One region of the Velazquezella soli genome, then DNA from elsewhere that is predicted to be linked to it. Evidence: predicted binding sites of a transcription regulator. Region 1 holds the regulator's gene; each other region holds the start of a gene.
What was found. The regulator LexA, encoded in region 1, represses DNA repair genes until DNA is damaged. The targets are predictions, from matches to a motif close to TGTTCNNNNTGTGTTCNG.
Positions count from the first base shown of each region.

Region 2: AC0JZ8_RS04290 (YifB family Mg chelatase-like AAA ATPase) is a predicted target of LexA. The motif match lies at 3,321-3,338, and genes of this name have one in related genera.
Region 3: AC0JZ8_RS06005 (metallopeptidase family protein) is a predicted target of LexA. The motif match lies at 4,710-4,727, and genes of this name have one in related genera.
Region 4: AC0JZ8_RS19000 (energy-coupling factor ABC transporter ATP-binding protein) is a predicted target of LexA. The motif match lies at 5,076-5,093, and genes of this name have one in related genera.

Region 1 covers NZ_CDRNXF010000004.1:2,319,656-2,327,169, forward strand. Annotated here, with positions in the region: gene AC0JZ8_RS14710 (aminotransferase-like domain-containing protein) at 240-1,484, opposite strand; gene eno (phosphopyruvate hydratase) at 1,655-2,929, opposite strand; gene kdsA (3-deoxy-8-phosphooctulonate synthase) at 3,058-3,903, opposite strand; gene AC0JZ8_RS14725 (VOC family protein) at 3,908-4,783, opposite strand; gene lexA (transcriptional repressor LexA) at 4,976-5,695, shown strand; gene AC0JZ8_RS14735 (ComEC/Rec2 family competence protein) at 5,676-7,514, opposite strand, start outside.
Region 2 covers NZ_CDRNXF010000004.1:140,056-147,569, reverse strand. Annotated here, with positions in the region: gene dnaN (DNA polymerase III subunit beta) at 1-609, opposite strand, end outside; gene rsmI (16S rRNA (cytidine(1402)-2'-O)-methyltransferase) at 872-1,813, shown strand; gene AC0JZ8_RS04300 (YraN family protein) at 1,823-2,194, shown strand; gene gshB (glutathione synthase) at 2,305-3,255, shown strand; gene AC0JZ8_RS04290 (YifB family Mg chelatase-like AAA ATPase) at 3,429-4,961, shown strand; gene dut (dUTP diphosphatase) at 4,998-5,468, opposite strand; gene AC0JZ8_RS04280 (peptide chain release factor 3) at 5,559-7,139, shown strand; gene AC0JZ8_RS04275 (IMPACT family protein) at 7,142-7,514, opposite strand, start outside.
Region 3 covers NZ_CDRNXF010000004.1:488,614-496,127, forward strand. Annotated here, with positions in the region: gene AC0JZ8_RS05970 (MFS transporter) at 1-273, shown strand, start outside; gene leuB (3-isopropylmalate dehydrogenase) at 352-1,461, opposite strand; gene AC0JZ8_RS05980 (RidA family protein) at 1,507-1,896, opposite strand; gene leuD (3-isopropylmalate dehydratase small subunit) at 1,907-2,512, opposite strand; gene AC0JZ8_RS05990 (hypothetical protein) at 2,639-2,881, opposite strand; gene AC0JZ8_RS05995 (HpcH/HpaI aldolase/citrate lyase family protein) at 3,025-3,900, shown strand; gene AC0JZ8_RS06000 (DUF1737 domain-containing protein) at 3,897-4,103, shown strand; gene AC0JZ8_RS06005 (metallopeptidase family protein) at 4,138-4,575, opposite strand; gene AC0JZ8_RS06010 (DNA polymerase Y subunit UmuC family protein) at 4,867-5,520, shown strand; gene AC0JZ8_RS06015 ((2Fe-2S)-binding protein) at 5,616-5,927, shown strand; gene bfr (bacterioferritin) at 5,893-6,378, shown strand; gene AC0JZ8_RS06025 (RNA pyrophosphohydrolase) at 6,472-7,005, opposite strand; gene AC0JZ8_RS06030 (divergent polysaccharide deacetylase family protein) at 7,021-7,514, opposite strand, start outside.
Region 4 covers NZ_CDRNXF010000004.1:3,160,998-3,168,511, reverse strand. Annotated here, with positions in the region: gene dxs (1-deoxy-D-xylulose-5-phosphate synthase) at 1-380, opposite strand, end outside; gene AC0JZ8_RS19035 (HepT-like ribonuclease domain-containing protein) at 675-959, opposite strand; gene AC0JZ8_RS19030 (nucleotidyltransferase family protein) at 1,027-1,338, opposite strand; gene AC0JZ8_RS19025 (exodeoxyribonuclease VII small subunit) at 1,407-1,673, opposite strand; gene AC0JZ8_RS19020 (histone deacetylase family protein) at 1,679-2,611, opposite strand; gene AC0JZ8_RS19015 (acyl-CoA thioesterase) at 2,745-3,143, shown strand; gene AC0JZ8_RS19010 (biotin transporter BioY) at 3,148-3,711, opposite strand; gene AC0JZ8_RS19005 (energy-coupling factor transporter transmembrane component T family protein) at 3,741-4,346, opposite strand; gene AC0JZ8_RS19000 (energy-coupling factor ABC transporter ATP-binding protein) at 4,343-5,020, opposite strand; gene AC0JZ8_RS18995 (winged helix-turn-helix domain-containing protein) at 5,130-6,320, shown strand; gene glgB (1,4-alpha-glucan branching protein GlgB) at 6,376-7,514, opposite strand, start outside.

The sequences.
Region 1 (7,514 bases):
TCATATACCGGGCGCAAAACTGCCCGACGGCGTCCCGTGGCGCAACCCCTGATCAACGTCACCGCCTGGTGATTTGATTGGCGTCGTTTACGGTCGGACGTGCTGGGCGCCTCGGAGAAGGCCGCGTCGGCACGATAGGCGGCGCCCCAAGCCGAGCGTCACCTGCAGGTGAACAGGTCGCCAACAGTATGTGAGAAAGGCGAGCCATCGCTGGTTCGCCTTTCTCAGTACACCGATATTCAGATGATCGGGAGCGCTTCGTGCTCGCGGGTCTCGGCATTGCCGATCAGTCTTCCGAGCCGCTTGATACCCTCGTCGATCATCTCGTCGTTGGCGCAGGAGAAGCTGATGCGCAGCGTGTTGGCGTTGCTGCCGTCGGCGTAGAACGCCTTGCCGGGCACGAAGGCGACCTTTTCGGTTGCCAGCGACTTCGCCAGAAGCTCGGCACCGTCCATGCCCTCCGGCAGCGTCAGCCACACGAACATACCGCCTTCGGGCTTTGTCCATGTCGTTCCCTTCGGCATGTATTTCGCGAGTGCCGCCAGCATGGAATCGCGGCGACCGCTATAGACCCGCTTGATCTTGGCAACCTGTTCATCGAAACCGCGCGAAGCGACATGCTCGACGGCGATCTGGTTGATCGTCGACGAATGCAGATCGGCCGCCTGTTTCAACAACACCAGTTTGCGGATGACCGGCATCGCTCCGATGACGAAGCCGACGCGCAGGCCAGGTGCCAGCGTCTTGGAAAAGCTGCCGCTGTAGATCGTGCGGGTCTTTTCGATACCGCCGCTGCGGGCGATGTCGAGCGCAAGGATCGGCGAAACCGGTTCGCCGTCGAAGCGCAGGTTCTGGTATGCGGCATCTTCGAGAATCGCAATGTCGAGTTCGTCGGCGAGTGCCAGAAGCCTTTCACGGCCTGCAAGATCAATCGTCTCGCCGGTCGGATTGGAGAAGTCGGCGGACAGATAGGCAAACTTCACGGAGCCACCGGCTTTCGACGCCGTCTCGCGATAGGCTTCCGGCGTGCGGTTGCCGTTGACCGAGAGCTGATCGTAGGTCGGCTCATAGGCATTGAATGCCGAGAGCGCACCGAGATAGGTCGGCCATGTGACGAGCGCCGTATCGTTGGGCGACAGGAACAGCTTGCCGAGATAATCGAGCGCCTGCTGGGATCCTGACGTGATGAAGACGTTGTCGGCGGTACAGTCGATGCCGATCTTGGCGACATCGGCAACGATCCAGTCACGCAGCGGCTTGTAGCCTTCGCTGACCGAATACTGCAGCGCCGAGTTCACCTGAGCGCCGGAGAAGATATCCGCATAGGCCTTCTGGAATTCCTCGGCCGGAAACAATGCCGGATCCGGAATGCCGCCGGCGAAGGAAATGATATCCGGCTGCTCCAGAAGCTTCAGCAGTTCGCGGATTTCGGACGCTTTCATGCGGCTGGAGCGTGTCGCGAAAATATGGTCCCAATCAAGCACGGGCGTTTCCTTTTATTTCAATATTCTTGGCTTTGGTTTACATAAGTTTCGACAGGTCAACAATGCTGACCTATCGGTTTTTGGTACGGTGCGATCACGAATTGTAAAACGCAAAAGCCCGCGCAGATGGCGCGGGCTCTCGGATAGTCTGCCTCAGTCGACCGGAATGATCAGGCCTTGAGGATCGAGCGGCCCGCGTAGGCGGCCTGCGGCCCAAGCATTTCCTCGATACGGATCAGCTGGTTGTACTTGGCCAGACGATCAGAGCGCGACAGCGAACCGGTCTTGATCTGTCCGCAGTTGGTGGCGACGGCGAGATCCGCAATCGTCGAGTCTTCCGTCTCACCCGAACGGTGGGACATGACGGCCGTGTAGCTCGCCTTATGCGCTGTTTCGACAGCATCGAGCGTCTCGGTGAGCGATCCGATCTGGTTGACCTTGACGAGGATCGAGTTGGCTGTGCCCTGGCGGATACCATCGCGCAGACGGGCCGAGTTGGTCACGAACAGATCGTCGCCGACCAGTTGCACCTTGGAGCCAATCTTGTCAGTCAGATACTTCCAGCCGGTCCAGTCGTCTTCCGACATGCCGTCTTCGATCGAGATGATCGGGTACTTGCCGGCAAGTTCTGCCAGGTAATCGGCCATTGCTTCCGGCTCGAGCGAACGGCCTTCGCCTTCCAGCTCATACTTGCCGTTCTTGAAGAACTCGGTGGCTGCGCAATCAAGCGCCAGGTGAACGTCGTCGCCCGGCCGGTAGCCAGCCTTTTCGACCGACTTCATGATGAAATCGAGCGCTTCCGGAGCGCTCTTCAGGCCCGGTGCGAAACCGCCTTCGTCGCCGACATTGGTGTTGTGACCCTGCGCTGCCAGTTCCTTCTTGAGGACGTGGAAGATTTCCGCGCCCATGCGCACGGCATCCTTCAGCGTCTCGGCGCCGACAGGCATGATCATGAATTCCTGGAAATCGATCGGGTTGTCTGCGTGAGCGCCGCCGTTGATGATGTTCATCATCGGGACCGGAAGAAGATGGGCGGAGGCGCCGCCGATATAGCGATAGAGCGGCAGGCCGGACGATTCGGCTGCGGCCTTGGCAACGGCAAGCGAGACGCCGAGAATGGCGTTTGCACCCAGGCGCGACTTGTTCGGGGTGCCGTCGAGCGCGATCAGGGTCTTGTCGATGTGGATCTGGCTTTCGGCATCGAAGCCGCCGATCGCGTCGAAGATCTCGGTGTTGACGGCTTCGACAGCCTTTTCGACGCCCTTGCCACCATAGCGCTTGCCACCATCGCGAAGTTCGACGGCTTCATGCGCACCCGTGGAGGCACCGGACGGAACGGCGGCGCGGCCCATCGAGCCGTCTTCCAGATAAACATCCACCTCGACGGTCGGATTGCCACGGCTGTCCAGAATTTCGCGAGCGATGATGTCGGTAATGGCGGTCAAGGGTCTCTCCTCGGTTAATGTGCGAGCCTGAATTCGCAGGCTCAGCGAACAGGCGTGTCATCGACATTGTGCGATCGTCGATGACACGCGGATTACAATCCAGTCAATTCGGCGGTTTTTCGACGCCGTCAGCCTTTTGCGATGGCGTCGAAGGCCAGCAGCTTTTCCAGAAGGCGCGGCATGTCCTTCAGGTGGACCATGTTCGGACCGTCGGACGGTGCGTTGTCAGGGTCTTCGTGGGTTTCGATAAAGACGCCAGCAACGCCGACGGCGACGGCTGCCCGCGCCAGCGTTTCGACAAATTCGCGCTGGCCGCCGGAAGAACCGCCCTGGCCGCCGGGCTGCTGCACGGAATGGGTTGCGTCAAAAATAACGGGGCTTCCGAGAGCCGCCATGATCGGCAGCGAGCGCATGTCGGAGACAAGCGTGTTGTAGCCGAACGAGGCACCGCGCTCGCACAGCATCACATTGGGATTGCCGCTTTCGAGGAACTTCGCCTGGACGTTCTTCATGTCCCAGGGTGCCAGGAACTGGCCCTTCTTCACGTTGATCGCGCAACCCGTCTTTGCGGCCGCGACGAGCAAGTCCGTCTGGCGCGACAGGAAGGCGGGGATCTGCAGGATATCGATCGTATCCGCCACGAGAGCGCATTGCTCTTCAGTGTGAATGTCGGTCAGAACGGGAAAGCCGAATTCCGTCTTCAGATCGGCAAAGATCGCCATCGCGTTGTCCAAGCCGATGCCGCGCTTGCCGGAGATCGACGTGCGGTTGGCCTTGTCGAAGGAGGATTTGTAGACGAGGCCGATGCCGAGTTTCTTGCAGAGTTCGACAAGCGTGCCGGCGATCATGAAAGCATGATCACGGCTTTCCATCTGGCAGGGACCGGCAATCAGCGAGAGCTTTGCCGTGTTTGAGAAAACGACTTTCGAACTCCCCTCGCCCACGGACACTTCAGAATTGGCGGAGACTGTCATTTCACTATTCCTCGAAACCGAAAACCACACCTTGCCCCGGGGCTGCCGACACGATCACGCGGCCATCCCTGCGGATGAATGCGACGTCATTAGCAGCAAGGGTGATCTCTGTCACGGCGAGATCGGTGGTCTTGAAGATGATCCCGCGCGCAGCGAGGCGCGACGATAACAAGGGCTTCATCGAAGACCGGAACTCGTCGCTGAACGTGTCGTTGGATTGAATGCGGATGCCGGCATTGGCAGCTGCGATCCACAGACCGTCTTTCCCTTGCTCGGGTTGCGTCTCGAACACGGTTTCGAAAAGCGGCAGAAACTCCAGCGGGTCATCTGCAGAAAATACGATCTCTCGAAGGCCTGTAACGGCGTTTGCGTGCTCATCAAGACCACCGCGATCTGCCGGTAATGCGGCCATTCGCTGGCAGGAAAACAGCAAGATGTCATCGACCTCGGGGACTGCCGCGAACGCCAGACGGAATGAGACTTCGCTCTCCCCACCATCGGGCAACTGCATCGGGCGGGAGAATTGAAGCATCTCGCCCGCAGACATGTGCCCGTCCACAAAACGGATATGATCGGCCGCTGCATCCTGCGTCCCGACGACCACCGCCGATAGACCTTCCCTTTTCCGCTGGCCGCGGAAGCGGATGTCGCGATCGGTGAACACGTTGCCTCGTTTTGCCGCAAGCGAGGCTTGCCGACGGTTCACAATGGCCAGCGGCTCGAGATACGAGCCATCCGCGAAGAATATGCAGGCATTGGCTGTGCCGAAAGGGTGAACACCTTCAGGTGCCACAGTAAAGCCGAGAGCGGTCAACCTCCCCCGCGCTGACGCCAGATCTGCAACGGGCAGAACCAAATGATCGACTGACTTGTTACCCACTTACACCCCCAAAGTCTTATTCCGCAGAACATTGGCTATCGCGGGAAACTCGGCAAGTGCTGCGCACGAACTGAATACGTGATCGAACGCTGAAATGAGACTATTCTTGAGCAAAAATTTGGGGCTTGCGGAACACAGATAGAACATATAGCGTCCGTTCTGCATTTGTTTCCAATTCTGAGGGTCCCATCCATGCTGACACGCAAGCAACAGGAGTTACTTCTGTTCATCCACGAGCGGATGAAAGAATCAGGCGTGCCGCCGTCGTTTGACGAAATGAAGGACGCTCTCGACCTTGCATCGAAGTCCGGCATCCATAGGCTGATCACCGCGCTCGAGGAGCGTGGCTTTATTCGCCGTCTGCCGAACAGAGCACGCGCGCTCGAAGTGATCAAGCTGCCTGACGCCTATGTGGCGAACCTTCATCCGCGACGGGGTTTTTCTCCCAGTGTCATCGAGGGAAGCCTTGGCAAAACGCAACCGGTCGTCGCTCAGAAGCCGGCGCCGGTCATGGCGGACAATCCGTTCTCGACAAACATCCCGGTCATGGGTCGAATCGCTGCCGGCGTGCCGATCTCCGCGATCCAGAACAACACCCATGACATCGCCGTTCCGATCGAGATGCTGGGTTCCGGCGATCATTACGCGCTCGAAGTGAAGGGCGATTCGATGATCGATGCTGGCATCCTCGATGGCGATACCGTCATCATCAAGAATACCAGCACCGCAAGTCCAGGCGATATCATCGTTGCCCTGGTCGATGAGGAAGAAGCGACCCTGAAGCGGTTTCGCCGCAAGGGTGCCTCGATCGCACTGGAAGCGGCAAACCCCGCTTACGAGACCCGCATCTTCCCGCCCGACCGGGTGAAGGTCCAGGGCAAGCTTGTCGGCCTTATTCGCCGCTATCATTGAGAACGCTGTCATCCCGGAGATGCGCAGCAACAGCCTCCGGGATGCCAAAGTCGAATTGTCGCGTTTGCCAGTCATAGAACCGGTGGACGCTCCACGGACGGCTTGAGGTCTGTGCGCTGTCTCGCATCGCCGCCGTAATCTTGATGTCTGGCGCTGTCGCGTTCGGAATAATGGTGATTTCCAGTGCGCCAGTCCGGCGCAACGTCCGCCCGCTGAGAAGCAAGGCGCCGGAGCGGCAAGTATCGAAGCGTGCGCCGGGCGAGACGATGATCCGACCGAAATCGCAGGCAAGACCGGTGTATCGGTTGTCTTCGACAGTGACGATCCGGATGTCCTGAGCAGTCTGCACCGCGCACAGGATTTTCGGCAGACAGGCAAATCGTCCGGGCGTGAATGCTTGAAGAAAGCCCCTGACATATTCGATTTCCCGGCCCGTCAAATCCGGTCGCGAATGTGGTCTAGGGCGTTTGTCATCGCTTTTCGCAAGGCTGGCACCTCCCGCTGGTTCCGAAGAGGCAAGAACCGGCAAGGCGAGCGGTTGTTCTCCGGTCTCAAGCACCAGCGCTCGCCGCCATTGATCGAAGATAAATCCCGGCGGTCGGGTTCGATTGAGGGTGATCTTGTCGTCCTTGATCACGCCGACCGATGCGCCGTCTTCGGATATGACGATATCAGGCCTCGGCGCCGAGCCTGAGCGGACCGCAAAGACCAAAGCCACCGCCATGAACAGCGCGCCTTTCAGCCTCATCTGCGTGCGCAGCAGCGTCAGAAGCAGAAAGCCTGCCGTCGCCAGCGGCAGGAAAAGCGGGTTCTGCCGGCCGATGGCAATATCGCCGCCCCATGCGGCGACGATCTCGGCAATGCGAATGACGATCCGCAACCCCTCGCCCATGATGAACAGAAAGGGAGCATCCAGCCCGAACGGCATCAGCAACATGCCAACAAGCCCTGCCGGCATCACCACGAAGGAAATGATCGGCATGGCCGCGAGATTGGCCGCGACGCCGTAGGTGGTCAGATGGTGGAAATGCTCGATCGAATAGATCGACGTCGAAGTACTGCCGATCAGCGACGTCACCACGATCCCGGCAATGAAATGGAACGTCGCCGCGACACCCGTTATCCACCGGTTGCTACCTTTTGTATCCTCCTTACCTTTCGCGAAATATCGCGTCCAGAGGGCGAACCCTGCCACCAGTGCCGCGGTTGCCGCAAACGACATCTGGAAACTCGGACCCAAAATCTCCGACGGCGAGATGGCGAGGATAATGATTGCCGAAAGGGCGACGTTGCGAAGGCTGATGGAGGGTCGATCGACGAGCACGGCGACCAGCATCACCGCCATCATGATATAGGCCCGCTCGGCGGAAACCCCGAACCCGGAAATCAGGTAATAGGCGGTCGCCATGACAAGCGCACCGAACGCGGCAAACTTCTTGATCGGATAGGCCTGCGCAAAGCCTGGAAACAGCGACAGGACGGAGCGGACGCCGACGAAGAAGATACCGGCTGCCAGCGCCATGTTCAGGCCTGAGATCGCGACGATATGGGCCAGCCCGGACAGACGAAGCGCCTCGGTCGTCTCACGGGAAATTGCACGGCGCTCGTCGGTCACGATTGCGGCAGCAAAAGCGCCCGCATCCCCCTTGACCGTATCGCGGATGCGATTGCCGATTGCGCTGCGAAGCGCAAAAAGCCCTCGCTGCATGTCCGACCATAACCCGGGTTGGTCATCGATCGCCGGTTGTACGCTAGGCGCGCCGTAAAAGAAGCCAACGGCCCCGATTTGATCGAAGTAGGAGGAGAAGGCGAAATCGTT
Region 2 (7,514 bases), 2.2 Mb from region 1:
GCGCGGCACGATGATGCCAGGCATGCCTTCAGAGCCGGATGGCGCCTTGAGATCTGCACGGGCAAGGCGATGGCCGTCGGTTGCAACAGCGCGCAGCTTCAGGTCGCCACCGGCCTCGATCGTGTGGAAGAAGATGCCGTTCAGATAATAGCGGGTCTCCTCGGTCGAGATCGCAAACTGGGTGCGGTCGATCAGCATCTTGAGATCGGTCGCCTTCATCTTGAACGTATGGCTGAAGCTGCCGGCGGTGAGATCCGGGAAATCCGTTTCCGGCAGGCACTGCAGCGAAAATTTCGAACGGCCGGACTGCACGGTCATGGTCGCGCCGTCGGCGCTGGTGGCGAGCAGCACTTCCGATCCGTCCGGCAGCTTGCGGACGATTTCATAAAGCAGATGCGCCGGCACGGTCGTGGCGCCGGACTGTTCCACCATGGCCGGTGTCGATTCCGTCACTTCCAGATCAAGGTCCGTCGCCTTCATGTCCAGGCTCGCGTCGGACGCGCGCAGCAGGATGTTGGACAGGATCGGAATCGTGTTGCGCCGTTCCACGACGCGGTGCACGTGATTCAGCGACTTCAAGAGATTGGAGCGCTCAAGAGTAATACGCATGGACACTATCGCTTTCGACCGTGGCGATCCGGCTGGCCGGACCACCTGATATTCTCTGCCGGCCATTGCGCAGCCGGAACATGTGGACCGGCAAAATGGCAGACATTCGGATGCGAAAGCAAGAGCAGAACCGTCCCCGCGCCATTTGAATTGCTTGTTCATACCGCACTTGCACACAGAAAACGCAACGCCGCGAAACCGGACGCGCAAAACATCGCCGGCCTCTGCTTGCCGAAGCCTGCGGCCTCGACCATAACAGGCGATGACCCTCGACCAATCTTCAGAGCAATCCACCGAAACCGCTGCCGAACCCGTCAAGGGACAGCGCGGTTACCGCGTCGGCAACACGTTTATCGCTTCCCGCCCCATCGAGCCGGCGCTCTATCTCGTCGCCACCCCGATCGGCAATCTCGGCGATATCACGCTGCGCGCGCTCGAAACCCTGTCCGGCGCCGATGTTTTGGCCTGCGAGGACACAAGGGTGACCCGCGTGCTGCTCGATCGTTACGGCATCGTCAATCGCCCTTATTCCTACCACGAGCACAATGCCAACGAAGCCGGGCCGAAGCTGATTGCGGCACTCGAAGCCGGCAAGTCTGTGGCGCTGGTCTCCGATGCCGGCACGCCGCTTGTGTCGGATCCCGGCTATCGCCTCGGCCAGATGGCGATCGATGCCGGTTATCGTGTCGTGCCGATCCCCGGCGCGTCCGCCCCGCTTGCGGCCCTCGTCGGTTCCGGCATGCCGTCGGATGCTTTCCTGTTCGTCGGGTTCCTGTCTTCCAAGGACAAGGCCCGCCGCGACCGGCTTGCGGAGCTTTCAAAGATCCCGGCAACGCTGATCCTGTTTGAATCGCCCCATCGCATCGCTCACACTCTCGTTTCTGCAGCCGATGTGCTCGGCGGTAGCAGGCTTGCCTGCGTCTGCCGGGAACTCACCAAGACCTATGAGGAGTTTCGCCGGGGCACGCTGGCAGAGCTTGCCGCGCATTACGGTGACGGCCACAACATCAAAGGCGAGATCGTCCTCCTGATCGAACCCCCAGCGCCTGAAGAGGCGCCGGGCGAGGTGGAGGTCGATGCCATCCTCCAGGACCTTTCCAAAACGCATCCGACGGCAAAGGCTGCGACTGAGGCGGCGCGGATCACCGGCCTGCCGCGCAAGGATCTCTATCAGCGTTTGATCGCCATGAAGAACGGAACTTGATGGATCGCGATGGCACAACGGGATGAGATCGGCGCCAGACGCCGCAAGGCAGAGCGCCGCGGCCATGTCTCGGAGTATGTCGCTGCCGCCTATCTCATGCTGAAAGGCTACCGCATCCTCGCCATCCGCCACCGCACGAAGCTGGGCGAGATCGATCTCATCGCCCGCAAGCACGATCTCGTGGTGTTCGTCGAGGTGAAGGCGAGACAATCCGAGATGCAGGCGCTCGACGCCGTCTCCTACGCATCACAGAAACGGATCCGGGCCGCGAGCGATCTCTGGCTGCAGAAACGCAAGGACGCATCCGGGTTATCGCAGCGATACGACATCATCGCCGTCCTGCCGGGAAGGTTTCCCCGCCATTTTCAGGATGCGTTCTAGGCCTTTGGCAGCAATGCCAAGTCGCCGGCAGTTCGGAATATCTCGGCCACGGTTGCCTTTCGGGGTTCGTCGTCCTACATCAGGCGGGCCAATCCTAGGGGACTGAAGTCATGGCGAAAATTCGCAAGGTCGCATTTCAGATGGACCACATTTCCGGTATCAACATTGCCGGCGATTCCACTTTCGCCATGGCGCTCGAAGCGCAATCGCGCGGTTACGAGCTGTTCCACTATACGCCCGACCGCCTGACCATGCGCGACGGCCGCATCTTTGCAGCCCTTGAACCGCTGCAGGTGCGTGACATCAAGGGCGATCACTTTACCCTTGGCGAAAAGGAATCCACCGATCTGTCGACCATGGATGTCGTGCAGCTTCGCCAGGATCCGCCCTTCGACATGGGCTACATTACATCCACCCATCTGCTGGAGCGCATCCATCCGAAGACGCTCGTCGTCAACGACCCGGCCTGGGTGCGCAACTCGCCGGAAAAGATCTTCGTCACCGAATTCGCCGACCTGATGCCGCCGACGCTGATTTCCCGCGATCCGGCGGAGATCGCCAAGTTCCGCGAAGAGCTCGGCGATATCATCCTGAAGCCGCTTTACGGCAATGGCGGCGCCGGCGTGTTTCATTCCGCCCGCGATGATCGCAACTTTACCTCGCTACTCGAAATGTTCGGCCAGATGTATCGCGGCGAACCCTATATCGCGCAGGCCTACCTGCCGGCCGTGCGCAAGGGCGACAAACGCATTCTTCTCGTTGACGGCGAACCGGTCGGCGCGATCAACCGCGTGCCCTCGGAAACCGACAGCCGCTCCAACATGCATGTCGGCGGCCGTGCCGAGGCGACCGATATCACGCCGCGCGAAAAGGAAATCTGCGCCCGTATCGGGCCGGCTCTGCGCGAGCGCGGCTTCATCTTTGTCGGCATCGACGTGATCGGCGATTACATGACCGAGATCAACGTCACATCTCCGACGGGCATCCGCGAAGTGAAGAAGTTCGGCGGTGCTGACGTCGCGAGCCTCATGTGGGATGCAATCGACGCCAAGCAGAGCTGATAACCGTTCACATCTGTTCTCGTTATGCAACTTGATGCACGCTGTCTTCGTCTCATGCGCGAAATTGTTCACTACCTGTTCTTGAAATTCACCGTCAATCGTGCGAGCTTTCAACCTGCGGCACGGTAGGCGGGAATTTCCCCACCTTAGCTTGCGCAAGTGGGCGGGTCGGAATGGTCGCGCGTATCAGAACGGTAGCATTTCAGGGCATTGAAGGCATTCCGGTCGATGTGCAGGTCATGATCGGGCCGGGCAAGATCGGCATGCATATCGTCGGCCTGCCGGACAAGGCAGTCGCCGAAAGCCGAGAGCGGGTGCAGGCAGCGCTGCATGCCTCGGGTCTCGCCATGCCGCCGAAAAAGGTCACGGTCAATCTCGCGCCTGCCGATCTGCCCAAGGAAGGCAGCCATTTCGACCTCGCGATCGCCGTCGGCCTGATGGCGGCACTCGGTGCCGTTCCGGGCGACATGCTGGCCGACTATGTCGTGATCGGCGAACTCAACCTCGATGGAACGCTTGCAGCCGTTGCCGGTGCGCTTCCGGCAGCCATCAGCGCCAACGCAATCGGAAAGGGCCTGATCTGCCCGGCGGAAAGTGGAGCGGAGGCGGCATGGGCTGGCCCCGGCGTCGATATTCTTGCACCCCGCAGCCTGATTGCGCTCGCCAACCATTTCCGCGGCACGCAGGTCATGTCGCGCCCTCAACCGGCCGTGCGCGCACCGCCCGCCAATCTGCCTGACCTTGTCGATATCAAGGGCCAGGAAAGCGCCAAACGCGCGCTCGAAGTCGCGGCTGCCGGCGGCCATAACCTCTTGATGGTCGGTCCGCCCGGTTCGGGAAAATCGATGCTCGCCGCCCGGCTTCCATCGATATTGCCGCCGCTATCGGCCACCGAACTGCTCGAAGTCTCGATGATCCACTCCATCGCCGGCCAGCTTTCGGGCGGAAAGCTGTCGGATCGGCGGCCCTATCGCATGCCTCACCATTCCGCCACGATGGCGGCACTGGTCGGCGGCGGTCTGCGCGCGAGGCCCGGAGAAGCCTCACTCGCGCATCACGGCATCCTCTTTCTCGACGAGTTTCCGGAATTCTCGCCCCAGGTTCTCGATGCGCTTCGCCAGCCGCTGGAGACAGGCGAATGTGTCATCGCCCGGGCCAATCACCGGGTGTCCTATCCGGCCAGCATCCAGCTCGTTGCCGCCATGAACCCGTGCCGTTGCGGTATGGCGGGCCAACCGGGGCATAGCTGCGCCCGAGGTCCGCGCTGCGCTTCGGATTATCAGGCGCGTATCTCCGGCCCGCTCATGGACCGCATCGACATCCGCATCGATGTCCCGGCCGTCTCCGCAAGCGATCTAATCCGCCCGGCGCCGGCAGAACCGAGTGCCGGCGTGGCAAGGCGGGTGGCGGCCGCACGCGACAGGCAAAGAGAGCGCTTCGAAGGCGAGGGCCAGTACACGGTTCTCACCAACGCGCGCTGCTCCACCGCCATGATCGAGAAATTCGCCGAGCTCGATGCGGGAGGGCTGCAATTGTTACGCGACGCGGCGGAAAAGCTGAAATTCTCCGCCCGCGGCTATCATCGGGTCTTGCGGGTGGCGCGGACGCTGGCCGATCTCGACGCGAAGGATGGTATCGGCAGAATTCACCTCGCCGAGGCGATCTCCTACCGCATGGCCGGGGAGCGCCCCACGGTATCCGCCTGATTGACCTAGATCGGTGTCACAGGATTCCGGCAGACGTCAGACGCCGGTGGATCCGAACCCGCCGGCGCCGCGTGCCGTCGCACTTGCCTCGGAAACTTCGACGACCTGCGCCTGGACAACGGGCGCGATCACCATCTGCGCGATCCGCATGCCGCGGGTAATGACGAAGTCCTCGTCGCCCAGATTGACCAGCAAAACCTTCACTTCGCCGCGGTAGTCGCTGTCGATCGTGCCCGGCGTGTTGAGGCAGGTGATGCCGTTCTTGAAGGCAAGCCCCGAACGCGGGCGGATCTGCACCTCGAACCCGGCGGGGATCTCGAACACGAGACCGGTCGGCACCAGGGCGCGCTTGCCGGGTGCGATGGTCAGCGGCTCGCCATCGGTCACGGCGGCACGCAGGTCCATGCCGGCAGCGCCTGATGTTTCGTAGGCGGGCAGATCGAGGTCCTGCCCGTGCGGCAGACGCAGGACATTGAGCACAGGTGAGGAGGGGGCTTGAATGATCATTGCCCATTACTTTGCGCCGCAGCGCGGCAGGTCAATTGCAATGGCGGGCTTTAGTCGCTAGATACCGCGGCAATTCACAGGATATAAAAGATGGCCGAAACCATTGCAGAGGCGGTCTCCCGCCGCCGCACATTCGCGATTATTGCGCATCCGGACGCGGGCAAGACGACGCTGACGGAAAAGCTGCTTCTGTTCGGGGGCGCTATCCAGCTCGCTGGCGAGGTCAAGGCCAAGAAGGATCGCATCCAGACGCGGTCCGACTGGATGAAGATCGAACGCGAGCGCGGCATCTCGGTCGTGACGTCGGTGATGACGTTCGAATATGCCGACAAGGTCTTCAACATTCTCGATACGCCCGGCCACGAAGACTTCGCGGATGATACCTATCGCACGCTGACGGCAGTTGATGCGGCGATCATGGTCATCGATGCCGCCAAGGGCATCGAGCCGCGGACGCTGAAGCTGTTCGAAGTCTGCCGCATGCGCGACATTCCGATCATCACCTTCATCAACAAGATGGACCGCGAAAGCCGCGACATTTTCGAGGTTCTCGACGAGGTCGAGGAAAAGCTGGCGCTGGATACGGCCCCCATCACCTGGCCGATCGGTCGCTCCAAGAGCTTCTGCGGAACCTACCACCTGGCCGATAACCGGGTGCGTGGTCCAGACAGCGAGGACGCGATCTCGGTCAACGGACCCCAGGCCGTCGCCGACCGACTGCCGGAAAACGAACGCCCGGCCTTCGTCGAGGAAGTCGAACTGGCGCGGGAAGCCTGCCGCCCGTTTGACAGAAAGGCCTTTCTCGAGGGTCACCTGACGCCGGTCTTCTTCGGCTCGGCGCTGCGCAATCTCGGCGTCCGGGATCTGATCACGGCACTGGCCGATTTTGCTCCGCCGCCGCGTGACCAGGTCGCCGATATCCGCACCGTGCATGCAAGCGAAGACAAGATGACGGCCTTCGTCTTCAAGATCCAGGCCAACATGGATCCGAACCACCGCGACCGTATCGCCTTTGCGCGCATCTGCTCGGGCAAGCTGGAGCGTGGCATGAAGGCAAGGCTTGCCCGCACCGGCAAGCAGATGGGCCTCACGGCGCCGCAGTTCTTCTTCGCCTCCCAGCGTCATATCGCCGATACCGCCTTTGCCGGTGATGTCGTCGGCATTCCCAACCACGGGACGCTTCGTATCGGCGATACGCTGACGGAAGGCGAAAATCTCGTCTTCCAGGGCGTCCCGAACTTCTCGCCGGAAATCCTGCGCCGCGTGCGTCTGGAAGATGCGATGAAGGCGAAGAAGCTGAAGGAAGCCCTGCAGCAGATGGCGGAAGAGGGCGTCGTGCAGCTGTTTTCCCCGGAAGACGGTTCGCCTGCCATCGTCGGCGTCGTCGGCGCGCTGCAGCTCGACGTTCTCAAAGAGCGGCTGTTGGGGGAATATACGCTGCCGGTCTCGTTCGAAATGTCCCGCTTCTCGGTATGCCGCTGGATCTCGTCGGATCAGCCGGCGGAGCTTGAGAAGTTTCTCACCGTCAAGCGCGGCGATATCGCCCGCGATCTCGACGGCGATCCGGTTTTCCTGGCGCAGGACTCGTTTTCGCTGCGCTACGAGTCCGAACGCTTCCCGGCGATCAAGATGGTCGCCATCAAGGAATATCACGTCGCCAAGGCGGCGTGATTTCAATCGAGCGATAGCTCCGACCTGCCGCTGGTGAGGTCGGAGATCAGCCTTGAAATGATGTCCTGCTCGCCTTCCGGTATCTGGATCCGCAGCTCGGCACCTGTCTCTGTGAACACTTCCTCGGTGATCTTCACGTCCTCGATCGACTGCAGCCGGGCTTTCGTTCTTGCGAGGTCGGAAAACTCGATGCTGACGGCACCCGTCAACGACGGCTTGACTTCAATAAGCGCGGCCCCCCTCAGACAGGCGGCCGCCGTGCCGCCATAGGCACGCACCAGGCCACCGCTGCCGAGTAGGATGCCGCCGAACCAGCGGGTCACGATGACGACCGCCTTGTCCAGCGACTGCCCGTCCATGGCCGCCAGGATCGGC
Region 3 (7,514 bases), 1.8 Mb from region 1:
ATGGTCGTCTATGTGACGATCGTCTACGGCCCGATCGCCGCGGCGCTGGTGGAGTTTTTCCCGACACGCATCCGCTATACCGCCATGTCGCTGCCGTATCACATCGGCAACGGCTGGTTCGGCGGGCTGCTGCCGGCCACCTCCTTCGCGATCGTTGCCTCGACCGGGGATCTCTATGCCGGCCTCTGGTACCCGGTCGGCTTTGCCGTTCTCACGATCATCATCGGCGCGGTCTTCGTGAAGGACCGGCGCAATATCGATCTCAACGACTGATCAGTCAGCAAAAAGAAGGGCCCGGCGGAAACGCCGGGCCCTTTTTCGTTTAAGGCCGTGGTCCCCTCGCGGGATGCCTCAGGCCGAGAGGCCGGCAAATTCCTTGAGGATGGCGTCGCCCATGTCGCCGGTGCCGACCTGGCGGCAGCCGTCAGCCATGATGTCGCCGGTGCGGATGCCCTGGTCGAGTACCGCGGCGATCGCCTTTTCCAGGTTGTCTGCTTCGGTGATCATGTTGAACGAATAACGCAGGCACATGGCAAACGACGCGATCATGGCGATCGGGTTGGCAATGCCCTTGCCGGCAATATCCGGTGCCGAACCATGGACCGGCTCATAAAGCGCCTTGCGCTTGCCGGTCTTGCCATCGGGGGCGCCGAGGGACGCGGACGGCAGCATGCCAAGCGAACCCGTCAGCATGGCTGCAACGTCGGACAGCATGTCGCCGAACAGGTTGTCGGTGACGATGACGTCGAACTGTTTCGGCGCGCGAACCAGTTGCATGCCGCCGGCATCGGCCAGCATGTGGTCCAGCTTCACATCGGAATATTTTGCCTTGTGGATTTCGGTGACGACCTGGTTCCACAGCACGCCCGACTTCATGACGTTGCGCTTTTCCATGGAGCAAACGGCATTCTTGCGGGTGCGCGCCAGTTCGAAGGCAACGCCTGCGATGCGTTCGATCTCGTAGGTGTCGTAGATCTGGGTGTCGATGCCGCGCTTCTGGCCGTTGCCGAGATCGATGATTTCCTTCGGCTCACCGAAATAGACGCCGCCGGTCAGTTCGCGGATGATCAGGATGTCGAGCCCGTCCACCAGTTCGGGTTTCAGCGAAGAGGCGGCGGCAAGCGCCGGATAGCAGATGGCCGGGCGCAGATTTGCGAAAAGCTCCATATCCTTGCGCAGACGCAGCAGGCCGGCTTCCGGGCGCACCTCATAGGGCACACTATCCCATTTCGGACCGCCGACGGCGCCGAACAGGACGGCATCGGCCGCCATCGCTTTTTCCATATCCGCGTCGGAAATGGCGGCGCCATGCGCATCATAGGCGCAGCCGCCGACCAGACCTTCGTCGGTGACGAAATCGGCACTCATGGCGTCGTTCATATGGGCGATGATCTTGCGCACTTCGCCCATGGCCTCTGGACCGATGCCATCACCGGGAAGCAGGAAAAGGTGTTTTGCCATTGTGCAGATGTCCTTGATTGTTCAGGCGGCGGTTGGGCAGCTGTTTCAGGAAGCGCCGGCACCGATGCGTGCGGTCACTTCGATCTCGATTTTCATTTCAGGGGTGGTGAGGCCGCAGACGATCATGGTCGCTGCCGGCCGAATCTGGGCAAATACCGATCCGACGACCTCGACCACAGAATCGTAATCGGCCATGTCGACGAGATAATAGCGCACGCGGACAACGTCCTTCAGGCTGCTGCCGGCTTCGCCAAGCGCTTTTGCAATAGTGGCGAGCGCGTTGCGGGTCTGGTCAGCGACATCGTCAGGCATCACCATCAGGGCATAGTCATAGCCCGTCGTGCCCGAGACATAGACCATGTCACGGTCAACAACTGCTCGGGAATAGCCGATCCGCGCTTCGAAGGGTGATCCCGAGGAGATATGCGTGACCATCTGATGACCCTCAGAGCCAGGGGCGTTCCGTGCTGTTCTTGTCCTCGAAACTCGAGATCACGGCGTCGCTCTTTAATGTCGAAGCAATATCGTCGAGACCTTCCAAGAGGATCTGGCGTCGGCCGGGATCGATGTCAAAATGCAGCGAGCCGCCATCCGGACCTGTGATCTTCTGCGCTTCGAGATCGATCGAAATGACGGCATTGGAGCCGCGATCCGCATCGTCGAGCAGCTTTTCGAGATCTTCTGGAGACACGATGATCGGCAGGATGCCGTTCTTGAAACAGTTATTGTAGAAAATATCGGCAAAGCTGGTCGAGATCACGCAACGGATGCCGAAATCGAGAAGTGCCCAAGGCGCGTGCTCACGCGACGAGCCGCAGCCGAAATTGTCGCCAGCCACCAGGATCTTGGAATTGCGATAGGCCGGCTTGTTCAAGATGAAATCTGGGTTTTCTGACCCATCCTGATTGTAGCGGGATTCTGCAAACAGTCCCTTGCCGAGACCGGTTCGCTTGATCGTCTTCAGGTAGTCCTTGGGAATGATCATGTCGGTGTCGATGTTGACGACCGGAAGCGGCGCTGCGACGCCTGTGAGTTGCGTGAACTTGTCCATGATCTGCCTCCAAGGGAGTTGTCGTGAAGGCCAAATAAAGCAATTTGCCGCCGATTTGAAGGGCATTATGCCTTCAACCGGTACTCCGCTGCGCCAGAGCGCGCAGGCGGAGCGAACATGATGACGCTAGAGGTCGATGATGGTACCGCGGCCGTCGTTCCACACACGGATATCGCGGCTGGCCGGCTTTGGTCCGAACGATTTCGCTCGCACGGGTACAGGGTTCAACCTGGTCGAGATCGCCCTACCAATCGAAAGAAGGACGAGGATGCCGGCAAATGCGACGGTCAGAGACGCTGTAAACAGCGCCGCCATGGCAAGCACCGCAATAGCTGAGGCGACGACGAAAAATGCACGAATGTTTTGCATGGATCATACCTTTCAACGTCTGAAATGTGGGACCGGCGGGCCCCGCTTACAAGTGGTTTCACGACCTCCTGTCTTGCCGAGGGCCAAAAAGCTTGTCACAACCACGTTATGACTTTTCCCAATGATTACATGGTCCCGAAGCGATGGCCGCTTTGATCCGGCGCTCGCTCCTGAGCGTTCCCGCGAGCAACACCCGTGCGCTTTCGAAAATCCCGCAGCTCGACTGCGACGGCGTGATTTTCGATCTGGAGGATTCCGTGGCCTCCGGGCAGAAGGCGGAAGCGCGGGATAACCTCCGCAGAAGCTTTGCCGAGCTGAATTCCGATGGTCTCGAGACGGCTATCCGGATCAATCCGCTCACAAGCGAATTCGGTCCTGCGGATCTCGAGCTCATCGTCGAACTTCTGCCGGATGCGGTGGTCATTCCCAAGGTTGAGCATGCGGACGACGTCCGGGTGATCGCCGAGCGCCTTTCTCAGGCGGGCGTGCCGGAGAGGGTCTCTATCTGGGCGATGATCGAAACGCCGCTCGGCGTCCTCAACGCCGCCGAAATCTCGAGCGTGGGCGGACGGATCAAATGCCTCGTCGTGGGGCTCAACGATCTTCGCAAGGCAACGGGTGTTTTGCCGCAACCGGGGCGGGCCAATCTCATACCCTGGTTGATGCAGGTCGTGCTGGCGGGCAGGGCCTATGGTGTCGATGTGATCGACAGCGTGTTTAACGATTTCAAGGACGAAGCCGCGCTCGAAGCCGAGTGCGCCCAGGGCCGCGCCATGGGATTTTCGGGCAAGATGCTGATCCATCCGGCGCAGATCGACGCGGCCAACCGTCATTTCGGTCCTGATGATGATGCGCTTGAAGAGGCACGCGCCATCATCGAGGCCTTCCGCCAGCCGGGAGCCGAAACGCTCAACGTCATCAACCTCGACGGCCGCATGGTCGAGCGTCTGCATCTCGAAGATGCGGAAAAGCTCGTCGCCAGCGCGTCGGTCATCGCCAACAGAAAGAGAAAGCCATGAAAGTATATCGTTTCATTACCGGTCCTGACGATGCCGCCTTTTGTCACCGGGTGACGGCGGCGCTGAACAAGGGCTGGGAACTCTCCGGTTCGCCAAGCTACGCCTTCAACGGCAAGACGGGCGAGATGCATTGCGGCCAGGCCGTGATGAAGACTGTAGAAGGCAAGGAATACAGCCCCGACATGAAGCTCGGCGAGCAGTAAAAAGCTAGGCCGAGGTGTGTCTGCCAGCGCTGGATCAGCGCTGGCTTGCTTCCTCGGCGCTCGCCTCGATGCGCTCCATGTCGTCGTCACTCAGGCCGAAGTGATGGCCGATCTCGTGGATAAGGACGTGGGTGATGATATCGCCCAGCGTTTCCTCATTCTCCGCCCAGTAATCGAGGATAGGCCGGCGATAGAGCCGGATGCGATTGGGCAGTTCGCCGGTTTCGACCGTAAACCGTTCCGAAATGCCACGTCCTTCGAACAGGCCCAGAAGGTCGAACGGCGTTTCCAGCGCCATGTCTTCGAAAACGTCGTCGTCCGGAAATTCTTCGACCTCAATGGTGAGGTTCGTCGTGAGTTTGCGGAATTCGTCCGGAAGGTGGCTGTAGGCTTCTAATGCCAGCGACTCGAACGTGCTGATCGTCGGCGCATGGCGATCCTGCCAATCATCGGTCTGGTCAATGCGGGCCATGGGATCTCCTTCCAACTCAGGCACATATAATACCTGAAGCAGCTATTTCGAGAAAAGAATCATTGCGATAGCTTTTAGAGGAAAAGATTCCTGATCGGGAGCTGTTGACTCTTTGCCACGTGTCTGGAATCCATAAGAACATAAAGAGAACATTATCGATGGAGTTGACGCCATGGCCAAAGGTGCCTGGGCGCGGGAGAGACTTTTGCCCTGCGCAAGCCGATCTCGGAGACGGAAAGCGGTTGGCGAGCTTGCTCCTGATGCTCGCGTCTGGTCTGGATTGGAACCCGCATGACCGCCTGTTTTCGATCCCCTCTGGCGCATGGACAGAGGCGTATTCTGACACTCGTGTTCCCGCGTCTGTCAACCGACAGAATCGCGCGCCGCCGCTGGGGTATGGACTGGCGGTCTTCCCGCCATCACGACCATCCACCGATCGTCTTTGCCGGGCGCCACGCCGACAGGATGTGCCTGACAGTGCTCGACGCGGCCGCCGAACGCCTTAACCTGGAGCTGGGGCAGGGCGTTTCAGAAGCGCGAGCGATCTTTCCGGAGCTCGACGTGATGGACGAAGACGATGATGCCGACGCGGCGCTTCTGATGGCGCTCTCCGACTGGTGCGACCGATATACGCCACTGGTGACGCTAGAAGGGCGCAACGGGCTCTCTCTGGATATCACGGGCTGTGCGGATTACGGTGGCGGAGAGCAGGGCTTGCTCGGCAATGCCTCCCACAGACTCCGTCAGATGGGTTTCGACGTCAAAGGGACACTCGCATCTTTTCCGGGCGTGTGGAGCGATTCTGCTTCTGCCGCGGACGGAACCTGTGGCGGCGCGTTGTTTCGATCGAGTGACGTCCGAGCGTTTTCAGAGATATCGCAGCGACACAGCAGCCGGTTAGGCATCACTGCCTCCGATCACGGATCGTTGATAAGGGGGTTATGATATGTCAATTACCGGGCTGGATTCTTTCTTGACATCGCTTGTCCTCTTTTGCAAAAAGTCTGTATCGAGGTCAATGTTCTCCAGGTCGATCCAAAATGCTGGTTTGCAGTTGCAATTACATCACCGAAAGGGAGATCAAGGATACGATCATCCAACTCCTCACTGAGGACTGTTGGCAGCTGATCGTTCCCGTCAAGGTCTACCATGCGATGGAAAAACGCGGCCGCTGCTGCGGTTGCTTTCCCAATGTCGTTGATCTGATCATCAAGACCACTGAGGAATATCACGCCCAGCGGCACTCGACGGAAGCTGACGTGATCGTCTATATGTCGCGCTTGAAACAACTCCACGAAGAAAACAGGAGAGCGGACATTGAAAGGCGACTTACAGGTCATCGAGCGGCTTAACGAGGCACTTTTCCTCGAACTTGGCGCTGTGAACCAATACTGGCTGCACTATCGTCTCCTGCATGATTGGGGTTTTACCAAGCTTGCCAAGAAGGAGCGGGCCGAATCCATCGAAGAGATGCAGCATGCCGATCGTCTGATCGACCGCATCATCTTTCTCGAGGGTCATCCGAACCTTCAGACGCTGGCACCGCTTCGCATCGGTCAGAACGTCAAGGAAGTTCTAGAGGCCGATCTGGCTGGTGAATACGATGCCCGCACCGCCTACAAGGCGTCGCGTGATATCTGTCACGCCGCCGGAGACTATGTCTCCATGAAGCTTTTCGAACAGCTGCTGATGGATGAAGAGGGTCATATCGACTTCCTGGAAACGCAGCTCGAACTTCTCTCGAAGATCGGCGAAGAGAGATACGGCCAGCTCAACGCGGAATCAGCCGACTCCGCTGAGTAAAGCTCAAATCATCGACATTCTATCGCTCGAGCCCGGTGGAAGTTGCTTTCACCGGGCTTTGCTTTATCCGACCAGCGCTAATCGGACGTGCAATCAGCCCGCCGGCGAGAGGTGGGCAAATTCCGCGACGACCCGGTCATAGACCGAGCGCTTGAACGGCACGATCAGGCCGGGCAGATCCTGCATCGGCTTCCATTCCCAGGCATCGAATTCAGCCGTATGGCCGCCCGGCGGCGGGTTGATGGCGATCTCGCTTTCATCGCCGTCAAAGCGGAAGGCAAACCAGCGCTGCGTCTGGCCGCGATACTTTCCCTTCAGTCCGATACCGATCAGGTGTTCCGGAAGATCGTAATTGATCCACTCGCCGGCTTCGGCAAGCAGCGTGACGGAACGCATGCCCGTTTCTTCGTAGAGTTCACGATAGGCGGCGGGCAGGGGATCTTCGCCCTTGTCGATCCCGCCCTGCGGCATCTGCCACAGTTGCGGAGACCCGTCGAATTCGCTGTTGCCGGCAGCAATGCGGCGTCCGGCCCAAACGAGGCCCTCGCTGTTGAGCACCATGACCCCGACGCAGGGACGATAGGGAAGATCGTCCGCTTTCACCGGTTTCTTGTGATCCTTGGCCATATCATTCCCCTTGCTTCAAGGTGCCACGCTCTCGCGGGCAAGCGTCGATACACCGACGATTTCTACACCGCGTTGCGAGGCTTCGTCGGCCCATTTGCGGATCGCCGCGATGCTCTCGTCGAAGGCGGAGGCGATGCCGATTGCCGTTCCCTTGCGTTGGGCTATCCGCTCCAGTTCGTCAAGTTTCTTGAGGATCGCGTCGGATTGAAGCTGACCGTCCAGGGTCAGGTCACCGAAGGCGTGCGGCAGTTGCATCGCCTTTGCCAGCACCTCCGTCTTCGACTGGGCCGAGGTGCCGTCATCGAGGAACAGCAGGCCGCGGGAGGCCATGTCGCGCAGGACAGGCTCAAGCGCCTTGACGTCGGAGAGATAGCGGCCGCCCTGGTAGTTCATGATCCCCGTATAGTTGGTGATCTCGCCCATCGCCACATGCAGTCGCTCAAGGTTCTTTGCGGCAGGATCCTTGACGAGAAGCGTGCCTGGTCCGGGGTCGTTGGCCGGATAGTCGT
Region 4 (7,514 bases), 840 kb from region 1:
GAAATCGAGGTCGAGGAATGCGCTGCACCGAACGGATCGTATTCGCTTTCCGCGCGGCGCGTGAAGCCCGAAAGACCGTCCTCCTGGCGCAGCGTGCGGATGCGGTCGCGGCGACCGGTGAGGATCTTGTGCGGGTAGCACTGGTGGCCCACATCGAAGATCAGCCGATCGTCAGGCGTATTGAACACCTTGTGGATGGCGATCGTCAGTTCCGTGACGCCGAGGCCGGCACCCAGATGTCCGCCGGTCCTGGAGACGGCGTCGATCATCTCGTCACGCAGTTCGCGGGCAAGCTTCGGCAGGTCGCGGTCATCGATCTTGCGAAGGTCGGCGGGAAGCTTGACGGTGTCGAGCAGCGGCGTCTCGGGCAGGGGTGTCACAGAGGCTGGCTTTCTCTTCTTTTGTTCTCAAAAGCAACTATCACCCTAACATGAGGATGAAACCGGCTTTTTCAAGTTGTCCACGGAGACAACCTTGCCGCGGTTTTAATCGATTTCAGCTGACGGGCAAGGGGAGGGACTCGGGGAAGGGAGGTTGTCGCCAACGGCACGAACTCCTGGTCGTCATCAGGTACGATGTCGGAGGACCAAGGCATGATCAGCGTTTCAACCGCATCGCAGGCAGATGCATCATCCGGATGGGATCGATGCCCGGGAAGAATGATGTCGGCCTTCCTACAGCGTTTCCTGATCTTCAGGGTAGCGCGCGAGGAAGGTTTCGAGTTCGAAAAGGAGGGGCGGGAGGTGCCGTGTGACAATTGCCCAAGTGGTTTCATCAAGAATATCATCGTATTCATGCCGGAGCATGTTTCCAAAACCCCTGATGGCGCCCCAGTTGTGGCTTGGAAAGATTTCTTCTGCCGTCGAGCCAAGCTTGAAAGAGGCTTCGGAAATTCGTGCTAGACATCGCTCAGACGCATCCCGTGTAATCTTGCTGACAGAGTACGCGTCGAAATCCATACCGTGTGTATATTCGAGAATGGATTGACCGTTCTCGACAATGTCTCGGAAACGGATCAGAGGACGCTTAGTAGGCAATCGCCCTATCCCTCTCCACGCTCCGGCTGAAACGTTTCCGGCGCAACGGTTCGGGAACTATGTCAACGCTGCTTACACCAGTAATGCCAACGATCAGGGCACGTAGCTCTTCGACGGCCGTAAAATACCCCCAGCCAGACTGGATGACCGGCTCTGAAAACGTCACCAGAACATCAAGATCTGACTCGTCCGTCGCCTCGCCACGCGCTACCGAGCCAAATATCGACATCTGTTCCGCGCCTGCGGCACGAAGTTCGGCCTCGTGCTCGCGAAGCTTGGCGATGACCTGGTCCTTGTCCATGGGGAGACTATAGCGCAGGTCGGAATTTCAGTCGAGATGCAACTCAGGGCTTCATGCGAGCGAAGACCTCACTCGCCGTCGAGCGGCTCCACGCCCTGCGGCTTGCCGCTTCGGTCAAGGCGGATCTTTTCGATCCGGCTTTCGGCGGCGTTCAGAAGCTTTTCGCAATGCTTCTTCAGCGCTTCGCCGCGCTCGTAGATGGCGATGGATTCGTCGAGCGCCACGTCGCCGCGTTCCAGCCGCGCAACGATGCTTTCCAGCTCGGCAACGGCCTTTTCGAAGGAATAACCACTGACGTCGATCGGAGCGTTCGGCTCGCCTGGGGCTTCGGTCATGTCCTTCATCCTCTCATCAGTCTGCAGATATGCAGGCCGGCCGATTCCGCCAGCCCTTCCAGATCATAGCCACCCTCGAGCAGGCTGACGACCCTGTTGCCGGCGTATTTCCCCGCAATTTCCATCAACCGGCCGGTCGCCCAGTCGAAATCGTCACCGACAAGATTGATCTGCGCCAGCGGATCGCGATGATGCGCATCAAAGCCTGCCGAGATCAGCACCAGATCCGGCCGGAAGTTTTCGAGCGCCGGCAAGACGCGGCTCTTGAAGGCATCGCGAAAATGGTCGCTGCCGTCATTGGCCGAAAGCGGCGCATTGACGATCGTGTTTTTCGTGCCCGTCTCGTCTCTGGCGCCTGTGCCGGGATAAAGCGGCATCTGGTGCGTGGAGCAAAACAAAACGGACGGATCGTCCCAGAAGATGTCCTGCGTGCCGTTGCCGTGATGCACATCCCAGTCGACGATCGCGACCCGTTCCACGCCATAGACCTGCTGCGCATGGCGGGCGGCAATGGCGATGTTGTTGAACAGGCAAAAGCCCATCGCCTTGGTCTTTTCCGCGTGATGTCCCGGCGGACGCGAGGCAACGAATGCGTTGTCCACCTTGCCGGTCATCACGTCGTCGACGGCCGCGATCGCGCCGCCGATGCCGGTCAGCGCCGCCTGCAGGCTCTTCGGCCCCACATGCGTATCGGCCTCGATCTGCAGGATCGTGTCTTCCTCGGGGATCTTGCGCATCACCCAACGCAGGTGTTCTTCCGGATGCGCCAGAAGCACCGTGTCTTCGTTGGCCTGTGGTGCCTGTTTGCGGTCGAGCTTGTCGAAATTGGGGTGTTCGAGCGCGATGTTGAGCGAACGCAGCCGGTCTGCCCGTTCAGGATGGCCTTCCGGCGTCGCATGCTCGAGAAATATGGAGTTTTCGTAAAGGCGCGTGGTCATTGGGCGGCCTCGTGAGGTATGTTGAGCTCGGACATGGCGCAGAACGGCGATGTTTTCAAGCGCATACCCCTTGCTCTTCACCGGATTTGCCGTGAAGTAGGCGCATTAGGCGTTTTTTGGAGTGCGGGCAGGAATGGCGAAGGATATCGGCAAGACCCATGATTTTCGCGTTGCCTATCGCGATGTGGATCTTAACGGCGAAATGTTTCGCGCTGCCTATATCGGCCTTGCGGAACAGGCGGTCACGGAATTCTGGCACCGCCGCAAGCCGGCAACGGATGACCCGTTCTTTGCGGTCGGCAAGATCTCCTGCACCTATCACATGCCGCTGAAGCTCGGCGATCTCGTCCATACCCATGTCGGAGTGAGCAAGATCGGCGGCAAGTCCGCAGGCTTTATCGTCCGCTTCACGCGCGGCAGCGATGAGGTGGCCGAAGCCGAAATCGTCTGGTCCGCATGCGATCCGGAAACCCGGACGCCGGCCGCGCTGCCCGAAGACCTGCGCGACTGGCTGTATCAGTTCCTCGACTGACTGCTTACGCGCGCTGCGGCAGCAGCGGATAGCCTGCCATCACGGCCCGCCCGGCGAGCGCCGCAATCACAGCCTTCAGGACGTCGCCCGGAATGAAAGCGAGCGAGCCGAGAAACGCTTTGACGAAGCCCATGCCGGTGATCAGCGCCAGATAGGTGATGCCGATCCCGTAAAGCACGATCACGCCGCCCATCAGGGCTGCGATAAAGAAGTTCACGCCCTGCACCAGCCCCGCCTGGTCGCGACCCACCATGATCTGCGACAGATATCCGGTTACCATCGCGGCAAACACCCAGCCGATCAGATAACCGGTCGTCGGCGCCATGAAGACGGCAAGGCCGCCGCGGCCGCCGGACAGAACCGGCAGACCGATCGCTGCAAGTACCAGGACCAGGAGGACCGCGATCGTGCCGCGCTTGGCGCCGAGCACGACGCCGGCCAGCATCACGCCGAGCGATTGCGCCGTGATGGGGACGGGAATGAAACCGAGCATGACCGGCGGCACCAGTCCCAGCACGATGATGATAGCGGCAAACAGGGCGGCCAGAACGAGATCACGAGTAGGCAAATAGCTATTCCTTGACGACTGAATCTGTATCACTTCTGCGCACGGATTGCCCGGGCGTCAATTGCGCTGGCAATCTCGTCGGCATTCTTCAATGTGAGGATGATCAGCGGGACGATGATGGAGAGGGTTCGAGGGCGCAACCCTCGCGCGATATGGGCGTCGCGGATGGCCCGGTGGCGCAGCAGGATTTCCGGAATGAAGCGAAGGACAAGGCCGATCGACAGGCCGATATCCGCAGCTTTTACAAGCCCGAGCTTTTCAAGCGGCAAAGCCGCAAATGTCACTTCCGTAATAAAATCGCCGGTAGTAGTCGTGGCCGTCACCGCGGACGCAAGAAGCGCCAGCGCCGAGAGCCGGAAAAACACGCTGACGGCCTCGACAGGGCTGTTGAAAACCAGCGTGAACAGCGCAACGGCTGCGATGGTGAGGAAAAGAACCCGCAGCCGCAGCCATGTTTGCCGCCATCCGATTCGCAGCGAAGCGAAAAGCAGGCCGCTGGCGACCGCACCGACGCCAAGCACTAACGGCGACTGGATGAGGAACAGAGCAAGGCTTGCGGTAGCCAGCAGCACAAGCTTCGCCCGGGCCGAAAGCCGGTGCAGAAAGCCGCTGCCGTCCATGTAAAGCGTCTTCATGCGGCAAGCTCGCGGTAACGGGCGATGATCTCGGCAGCGTTTCCGTCGCCGGCAAGCCGGCCGTTGTCAAACAACAGAACCCGCTCGAAGCCCGCGATGAGATCGAGGTCGTGGGTCAGCACGATGACGTTTTCGGGGAGCTCGCTGATCGTTCGAGCCACCAGGTTGCGGTTCTTCAGGTCCAGCTGGTTGGTCGGCTCGTCCATGATCAAAATGTCCGGTTCCGTCACCAGAACCGAGGCAAAGGCCGCAAGCTGCAATTCGCCGCCGGAAAGCTCGTGCGAGCGACGGTCGGCAAGATGTCCGATGCCGAAGCGCTTGAGGATCGCCGTCGTTCGGGCCTCGATCTCGGCTTTCGAAAGCTTGCGGGGCGTGAGGCCGAGCGCGATGTCTTCCTTCAGGATCGGCAGGATGATCTGGTTTTGCGGGTTCTGGAAGATGAAACCCACCTGGCTGCGGGCGCGGTCGGTGTCGGCCTTGGTATCGAAGCCGTTGACCACAACAGTGCCGCTAGCGGGAGAAACCAGCCCGTTGATCATCCGCGCAAACGTCGTCTTGCCGGAGCCGTTAAGGCCGATCACGCCGATGCGGCGCTCGGTCAGCCGCACCGTCAGCGGATGCAGCGTGACACGCCCCTCGAAGCGAGCTTCGGCCTTGTCGAAATGGATGTCCAATGCCGGTCCTCGGTTGCTGAACGGTCTATATCGCGGCGGGAGCAGAGCGGGAAGGCGGAATGAAAAGTGAACATTGCATCCGGTCCACTGTCGCCCTAGTCTCGTTGCCATGGCGATTCTGATCGACAATGCCCGGGCAAGACGGATTTTCATCGAACGGCAGCAGCTTTCCGCACCGCCGACCCGTGCGCTCAACAAGGCCGGTCTTCTGCAACTGATCGACGATCTGGGCTTCGTGCAGGTGGATAGTATCGCCACCGTCGAGCGCGCCCATCACATGATCCTGTTTTCGCGCAACCAGACCTATCGGCGCGAACATCTGACGTCGCTCTTGGAAAAAGACGGCGAGCTGTTCGAACACTGGACCCACGACGCCTCGATCATTCCGGCGCGTCTGTTCCGCTACTGGAAGCACCGCTTCCGCCGCCGCGAACCGATCCTGGCCGAGCGCTGGCGCAAATGGCATGGCGAGAGTTTCGATTCCGCCTTCGAGGACACGTTCAAGCACATCTCCGAAAACGGTGCGATCATGTCGCGCGACATGAAGATGGAGGATCACAAATCCGGCGGCTGGTGGAACTGGCATCCCAACAAGACGGCGCTCGAATATTACTGGCACACCGGCAAGCTTTCGATTGCCGGCCGGGTGAATTTCCAGAAGATCTACGATCTGACCGAGCGCGTCATTGCCGCCCACCATCACGAACCCGACGTCAGCCACGAGGAGTTTGTCGACTGGGCCTGTCGCAGCGCGATGGAAAAGCTCGGCTTTGCCACATCGGGCGAACTTGCTGCCTTTTGGGATATCGTCACACCGGAAGAGGCGAGGGACTGGGTGAAGGCCCATCGCGACGAACTCTGCGAAGTCCTGATCGAATCCGCCGATGGCAGCCGGCCGCGTGCGTCTTTTGCCTTTGCAGGCTTTCCCGAGAACCTCGGCGATATTCCCGAGCCGCCGGCACGGGTGAGGGTGCTGAGCCCGTTCGATCCGCTCCTGCGCAACCGCGACCGGGCGGTGCGGCTGTTCGACTTCTTCTACCGCATCGAGGTCTTCGTGCCCGAGCCGAAGCGGCAATACGGCTATTACGTCTTTCCGCTTCTGGAAGGCGACCGCATGATCGGCCGCATCGACATGAAGGCGGAGCGCAAGTCCGGCGTGCTCGATGTCAGGCGGCTGTGGCTGGAAAAGGGTGTTCGGGCATCCGCAGGCAGGCTGGCCAAGCTCGATGCCGAGCTGCAGCGGGTGGGGCGGTTTGCCGGCGTGGACAAGGTCGTCTATCGAGACGGCTGGCGGGACTAGGTCCCGTCAGGCGTTTCATCTCTTGGAAGCGCTCAATCCGGGTGATGCCGGGGACTTAACCCCGCCACCGCAGATACACTGTCGCCAGTGGCGGAATGTCGAGAGCGACGGACGCTGTCTTGCCATGCGCCGACTGGTTTTCCGTCCAGGCTTCGGTCTGGCCAAAATTGGTGCCGCCGTAGATTGCGGCATCGGTATTCAGCACCACTTCCCAGCGTCCCTCGAACGGCACGCCGATCCGGTAGCCATGCCGCGGCACAGGCGTCATGTTGGAAGCGACGATGATCGCCGACTGCCGGTCCTGCGACAGGCGCAGCATCGCGGTAACGGAGTTTTCCGCATCGTCGGACACGGCCCATTCGAAGCCTTCAGGATGGAGATCGCCATACTGAAGCGCCGGCTCGGCCGAATAGAGCGCATTGAGATCGGCGATCAAGCGCTGCATGCCCGCATGATCGGGGCTGTCCAGCAGATCCCAGACAACGGACGCGTCGTGGTTCCACTCGGTCACCTGAGCGACTTCGCCACCCATGAACATCAGCTTCTTGCCGGGATGGCCCCACATGAAACCGTAATAGGCCCGAAGGTTGGCCATCTTCTGCCAGTGGTCGCCCGGCATCTTGCCAAACAGCGAGCCCTTGCCGTGCACCACTTCGTCATGGGACAGCGGCAGCATGAAGCGTTCGGAATAGGCATAGACCATGCCGAAGGTCAGGCTTCCGTGCTGGTATTTGCGATAGACCGGATCTTCCTCCATGTAATGGAGCGTGTCGTGCATCCAGCCCATGTTCCACTTGAAGTCGAAGCCCAACCCGCCGTGCTCGACGCTTTCGGTCACACCCGGCCAGGCGGTCGATTCCTCGGCCACCGTAAAGGCATGCGGGCACCGTTCATGGATGATGCTGTTCAGGTGCTTGAAGAATTCAACGGATTCAAGGTTTTCACGTCCGCCATACTTGTTGGGGATCCATTCGCCCTGCTCGCGGCTGTAATCGCGGTAGAGCATGGAGGCCACCGCATCGACGCGGAGCGCATCGATATGGAAATGGTCAAGCCATTCCAGCGCTGACGCGATCAGGAAGCCTTTCACCTCGTTGCGACCGAGATTGTAGATCAGCGTGTTCCAGTCCTTGTGGAACCCTTCGCGTGGATCGGCATGCTCATAGAGCGCCGTTCCGTCGAACTGCGCCAGCC